3 regions of the Streptomyces sp. NPDC048496 genome follow, and region 2 is predicted to be linked to each of the others. Evidence: predicted binding sites of a transcription regulator. Region 2 holds the regulator's gene; each other region holds the start of a gene.
The links. Region 2 encodes HrcA, which represses chaperone genes, less so after heat shock. Its sites were predicted from a motif close to TTNGCACTCNGNNNNNCNGAGTGCNAA; they were not measured.
Positions count from the first base shown of each region.

Region 1: the regulator HrcA is predicted to act here: its motif matches at 935-961, upstream of groES (co-chaperone GroES).
Region 3: the regulator HrcA is predicted to act here: its motif matches at 1,147-1,173, upstream of groL (chaperonin GroEL).

Region 1 is NZ_JBICXB010000003.1:87,521-89,717, reverse strand. It holds gene groL (chaperonin GroEL) at 1-364, opposite strand, end outside; gene groES (co-chaperone GroES) at 465-773, opposite strand; gene ACGFSA_RS04770 (hypothetical protein) at 1,054-1,413, opposite strand; gene ACGFSA_RS04765 (methyltransferase domain-containing protein) at 1,697-2,197, shown strand, end outside.
Region 2 is NZ_JBICXB010000002.1:331,503-333,699, forward strand. It holds gene ACGFSA_RS03700 (MBL fold metallo-hydrolase) at 1-536, opposite strand, end outside; gene hrcA (heat-inducible transcriptional repressor HrcA) at 719-1,735, shown strand; gene dnaJ (molecular chaperone DnaJ) at 1,736-2,197, shown strand, end outside.
Region 3 is NZ_JBICXB010000007.1:135,440-137,636, reverse strand. It holds gene groL (chaperonin GroEL) at 1-986, opposite strand, end outside; gene ACGFSA_RS10500 (cold-shock protein) at 1,316-1,522, opposite strand; gene ACGFSA_RS10495 (MoaD/ThiS family protein) at 1,955-2,197, opposite strand, start outside.

The DNA of each region.
Region 1 (2,197 bases), on a different contig from region 2:
CGGCGTCGATGCCCTTCTTCAGGGCGGCCGGGGAAGCACCCGCGGCAACGTTGCGCAGGCCCTCGCGGACGAGCGCCTGGGCGAGCACGGTGGCGGTGGTGGTGCCGTCACCCGCTACGTCGTTGGTCTTGGTCGCCACCTCCTTCACCAGCTGGGCACCGAGGTTCTCGTACGGGTCGTCGAGCTCGACCTCGCGCGCGATGGTGACACCGTCGTTGGTGATGGTGGGAGCGCCGAACTTCTTGTCGATGACGACGTTGCGGCCCTTGGGGCCGATCGTCACCTTGACCGTGTCGGCAAGCTTGTTGACGCCGCGCTCGAGGGCGCGACGGGCGTCCTCGTCGAACTTCAGAATCTTCGCCATGGGAGCTGAACTGTCCTCTCGAACGAACTGCGCCCCTGACCGCCCGGCTTGTTATCTCGCAGGGGACCAGGGGCGCAGAACGGAAGCAAACGTGTGTGAATTACTTCTCGATGATCGCGAGCACGTCGCGAGCCGAGAGGACGAGGTACTCCTCGCCGTTGTACTTCACCTCGGTGCCGCCGTACTTGCTGTACAGCACGATGTCACCGGTCTTGACGTCGAGCGGCAGACGCTCGCCGTTCTCGAAGCGGCCCGGGCCCACGGCCAGGACGACGCCCTCCTGGGGCTTCTCCTTGGCGGTGTCCGGGATGACCAGGCCAGAGGCCGTGGTCTGCTCGGCGTCGAGCGGCTGGACCACAATGCGGTCCTCAAGCGGCTTGATGGCAACCTTGGAGCTGGTGGTCGTCACGATCCGGCCTCCCCCTTCGGAGATCTCGGGGTTAACTGCGGGGTTAACTGTCTGGGGTGGCGATCAGGTGGGTCCGTCGTCGCGGGTGCCGGACCTGCCGGTCGCACAGTACTGCTGGCACTCTCCGGTGGGGAGTGCCAGAGCTGACACTATGACCGCGATTAGCACTCGGTCAAGCGGAGTGCCAATTCAGTCCGGTCGTGGCGTCACCGCACCGGACTGCTCCGATCGGGACGACGATCGCACCGTGCCTCGTGACGGTACGGATCGGGCACCTCGGCTACCGCCGCTCGCACCCCGTCCCGGCGCCCGCTCCGCCGGACGGTCCCGACCGGTCGGGCCACCAGCGCCTCAGCGGCGGAGACACCCACGAGGGCCCGGACTCAGGTGGCCGCCCCGGCCGGCCGCAGGAGCCGACGACCATCGGCCCCGCCGCCCCCTCATCACCCCGCACACCCTGCCGGCGCTCCGACTCCGCCGCCGGTCCCGGCCCCGGCGTCCGGTGCGGCCGGCTCACCTTCTGCGCGGCCTTCCGGCCCAGCCGTTCGATCGGGTCGACCGACTGCGCGCACCCGGCGGTGGCGGTCAGGAGCGCACCGGTTGCCAGCAGTCCGGCGAGCAGCCGGTGCGCCCTTCTCATACGCAGTCCTCCAGCCGGGCCACGGCGTACCCCTTGTCCGTGATGGTCCTCATGACCGCGCGGACCAGTCGGCCATGGAGCCGCCCCCGGCGACCAGGAGTGCGGCCAGGACCACATGGCCCGGTCTGCGTCGCACCACGCCCGGCCCATACCCCTGTGCGGTTAAATCTTCCTTTTGTCGTACAAGCCGCATGGTTTCGCATCCTGCCCGTAGCTGCTCGGCCGCCCCGGCCGACACCTCCGCCGGGCCCGCGCGGTCCCCCGGCTGGCTCACAATGGGCCGGTGAACGCCTTCGATCCGACCGACCCGACCGACCTGCTCGCCGCCTTCACGGCCCTGCGCACACCCGAGGGCGAGGCACTCCTCGCCGAGCTGCGGGCCTACGACCCCTCCCAGGAGCTCGCCACCGCCACCCGGCTGCGCCGCAGCCATCCGGCCCCGCTGGTGTCGGCGGCACTGGGGCAGGCGCGGCTGCGGCAGCGGGCGGTGGCGAAGTTCGGCGCCGAGGACGCGTACCGGATGTTCTTCACACCGAACGGCGTCGAGCAGGCGACCCGCACCTCGGTCGCCACCCACCGCGCCCGGCGCTTCGCCCAAGCGGGCGTGCGCAGCGTCGCCGACCTCTGCTGCGGGATCGGCGGTGACGCCCTCGCCCTCGCCCGCGCGGGCATCTCCGTCCTCGCCGTGGACCGCGACCCGCTGACCGCCGAGGTGGCCCGCGCCAATGCCGCCGCACTCGGTCTCGACACCCTGATCGAGGTGCGCTGCGCCGATGTCACCGAG
Region 2 (2,197 bases):
ACCAGGTCGCCGCAGAGGACCACGGCCGGGGAGTCGGGCACGAGGGCGACGAGGTCGTGGCCGCTGTGGGCGGGGCCCACGTTCGCCAGCAGCACCTGACGGCCGCCGCCCAGGTCCAGCGTCCATTCGCCGCACACCTGGTGGTGCGGCGCCACCAGGACGTCCGCCGCCTGCGCCGCGTCCTCCTCGGACACCCCCTGGCGTACCGCGTCGGCGTACAGCTCGTCCGCACTGCCGGCGAGGAGAGCGGCCGTACCGATCGCGCCGTACACCTCCGCCCCGGCGAATGCCGCGGTGCCGAGCACATGGTCGAAATGAGGGTGACTGAGTGCGATATGCGTCACCCTCCGGCCGGTCATCGCCTGCACCTGGGTCCGTATCTCCACACCTTCGCGCAGCGTCGATCCCGTGTCGAAGAGCAGGGCAGCCTCCGCTCCGACCACCAGTGCGACCGTGGCATCCCACCCGGGGAGCCTCCGGCGGCCCACACCGTCGCCCAGTCGCTCCCAGCCGAACTCTTCCCAAGACGTGTTCATGCGGAGACGGTATCGGCAACGACCTGCACAGTCTCGGGGTAGCGTGGCCGGTCGCCCTTGCTAGGGCCCCACCCGATCGCCGTACACTGGCGGGGGATCGCTGGCACTCGTACGCATCGAGTGCCAGGAATCACCGGAGATCGACCAGAACCACCGAGGGAACACAGCTGGAGGTGTGCGCCATGCTCAGCGAACGCAGACTCGAGGTGCTGCGCGCCATCGTCCAGGACTATGTCGGCACCGAGGAGCCCGTCGGCTCCAAGGCGCTCACCGAGCGGCACAAGCTGGGGGTCTCCCCGGCCACCGTCCGCAACGACATGGCGGTGCTGGAGGACGAGGGTTTCATCGCCCAGCCCCACACCAGCGCGGGCCGCATCCCGACGGACAAGGGCTACCGGCTCTTCGTCGACAAGCTCGCCGGGGTCAAGCCCCTGTCGTCGCCGGAGCGCAGGGCCATCCAGAACTTCCTCGACGGCGCGGTCGACCTCGACGATGTCGTGGGCCGCACCGTACGGCTGCTCGCGCAGTTGACCCGGCAGGTCGCCGTCGTGCAGTACCCCTCGCTGACCCGGTCCACGGTGCGGCATGTGGAACTGCTGTCGCTGGCGCCCGCCCGGCTGATGCTCGTGCTGATCACGGACACCGGCCGGGTCGAACAGCGCATGATCGACTGTCCCGCGCCGTTCGGTGAGACCTCTCTCGCCGATCTGCGGGCCCGGCTCAACAGCCGGGTCGTGGGGCGCCGGTTCTCGGACGTCCCGCAGCTGGTGCAGGACCTGCCGGAATCCTTCGAGGGCGAGGACCGGGGAACCGTGTCCACCGTGCTCTCCACCCTGCTCGAAACCCTCGTCGAGGAGACGGAGGAGCGGCTGATGATCGGCGGCACCTCCAACCTCACCCGCTTCGGGCACGACTTCCCTCTGATGATCCGGCCGGTGCTGGAGGCACTGGAGGAGCAGGTCGTGCTGCTGAAGCTGCTCGGCGAGGCCAAGGACTCGGGCATGACCGTACGTATCGGGCACGAGAACGCCCATGAGGGGCTCAACTCCACGTCCGTCGTCGCGGTCGGCTACGGTTCGGGCGACGAGGCAGTCGCCAAACTCGGCGTGGTCGGACCGACCCGCATGGACTACCCCGGAACGATGGGAGCGGTACGCGCAGTGGCACGTTACGTCGGACAGATCCTGGCGGAGTCGTAAGTGGCCACCGACTACTACGCCGTTCTCGGCGTGCGCCGCGACGCACCTCAGGACGAGATCAAGAAGGCCTTCCGGCGGCTCGCACGCGAGCTGCATCCGGACGTCAACCCCGATCCGAAGACCCAGGAGCGGTTCAAGGAGATCAACGCCGCCTACGAGGTGTTGTCGGACCCGCAGAAGAAGCAGGTCTACGACCTCGGCGGTGACCCGCTGTCCGCCTCCGGCGGCGGCGGCGCGGGCGGATTCGGACAGGGTGGCTTCGGCAACTTCTCCGACATCATGGACGCGTTCTTCGGCACGGCGTCGCAGCGCGGACCGCGGTCGCGCACCCGGCGCGGCCAGGACGCGATGATCCGGCTGGAGATCGATCTCGCCGAGGCGGCGTTCGGTACCACCAAGGACATCCAGGTCGACACGGCCGTCGTCTGTACGACCTGCAGCGGCGAGGGCGCCGCACCCGGC
Region 3 (2,197 bases), on a different contig from region 2:
GTCGTCTCGTCCTTGGTGATGACGACCTTGCGGGCACGGCCCAGCAGGTCCAGGCCGGCGTTCTCCAGCTTGAGACCGACCTCCTCGGAGATGACGGTGCCACCGGTGAGGATGGCGATGTCGCCGAGCATGGCCTTGCGGCGGTCACCGAAGCCCGGAGCCTTGACGGCGACGGACTTGAAGGTGCCACGGATCTTGTTGACGACCAGGGTCGACAGGGCCTCGCCCTCGACGTCCTCGGCGATGATCAGCAGCGGCTTGCCGGACTGCATGACCTTCTCCAGCAGCGGAAGGAGGTCCTTCACGTTGCTGACCTTGGAGTTGACGATCAGGATGTACGGGTCGTCCAGGGACGACTCCATGCGCTCCATGTCGGTGGCGAAGTACGCCGAGATGTAGCCCTTGTCGAAGCGCATACCCTCGGTGAGCTCCAGCTCCAGACCGAAGGTCTGGGACTCCTCGACGGTGATGACGCCTTCCTTGCCGACCTTGTCCATCGCCTCGGCGATGAGCTCGCCGATCTGGGTGTCGGCGGCGGAGATGGAGGCCGTGGAAGCGATCTGCTCCTTGGTCTCCACGTCCTTGGCCTGCTCCAGCAGAGCGGCGGAGACGGCCTCGACGGCCTTCTCGATGCCCCGCTTGAGGGCCATCGGGTTCGCACCCGCGGCGACGTTGCGGAGGCCCTCACGGACGAGTGCCTGGGCGAGAACGGTGGCGGTGGTCGTACCGTCGCCGGCGACGTCGTCCGTCTTCTTGGCGACTTCCTTGACCAGCTCTGCGCCGATCTTCTCGTACGGGTCCTCGAGCTCGATCTCCTTGGCGATGGAGACACCATCGTTGGTGATCGTGGGTGCGCCCCACTTCTTCTCAAGGACGACGTTCCGGCCCTTGGGGCCGAGGGTCACCTTGACGGCGTCGGCGAGCTGGTTCATCCCGCGCTCGAGGCCGCGCCGCGCTTCCTCGTCGAACGCGATGATCTTGGCCATGTGAAGTGGTCCTCCCGGACAGGGGTGGATTGCTCCGGACCGTGTGGCGCCCGCGACGGACGGCCTGCGTGCCTGACGGTTCCTTGCCCCGCCGGGCCTGCGGGCCTCACCGACCCGGTCCTTCTGTCACTCTCAACGTCAGAGTGCTAACGCCCAATGATTAGCACTCGACCCCTTCGAGTGCAAGCGCCCCTTCGAGTTCGTGGACCGCGCCGGGCAGCGGCGGCGCGGTCACAGGCGGACTCCAGGACGCACGAAGGGCCCGTACCCCTTGGGGGAGGTACGGGCCCTTCGTGCGTGAGTAGTGTCGTTGGCCGACCGCGCCGAGCTCAGCCGACGGCGAGCTTGACCATGTCCGCCTGCGGCCCCTTCTGGCCCTGCGAGATTTCGAATTCAACTCGCTGACCCTCTTCGAGGGTGCGGTACCCGTCCATCTGGATCGCGCTGTAGTGGACGAAAACATCCGCACCACCGTCGACCGCGATGAAGCCGTACCCCTTCTCCGCGTTGAACCACTTGACGGTGCCCTGAGCCATGCCTAACTCCCCTATTACTGGCCCTTGCACAGGACCGCACTTCGCGGACCCGGGTCAGAACTCACCCTCCGACAGGAGAGGGTGCGTGCGCCGGAACGCGTCGACCGCGGCCGAATGTATCTGCCCAACTGCCCTCTGCAACAGGTCAATCGGACGAGAAATCTGGGCAGCACCGAACGCCCGAAGATGAGGAATTTATGTGATTCCAGGGCAAGTCGGGCCGGACAAAGGCCACTTACGGCGCAAGGAGTTGGAACACTTTGGCTGCATCTTGTCGTGGGCGGGCGCATTCTCATATGCGGTCGGCACGGGCAGCGGAGGGGACTTCCCCACTCTACCGCGCTCAACCATGCAGAATTGCCCCCTCCGCTTAGCTTGCAGAGGGGGCAATTCCGGTAACGCTGCGAAGCCGGCCGCAGGGCTGACTACGGGTCAGCAGCCGCCCGCGACCGCCGGGATGATGGAGATGCCCGCCCCGTCCGGGGTGGCCGTCTCCAGGCCGCCCTCGAAGCGCACGTCGTCGTCGTTGACGTACACGTTCACGAAGCGGCGGAGCTTGCCCTGGTCGTCCAGGACACGCGCGGCGATGCCCGGGTGGTTCTGCTCCAGCGACTCGATGACCTGGGAGAGGGTCGAGCCCTCGGCCGGGACCTCGGCCTGGCCGCCCGTGTAGGT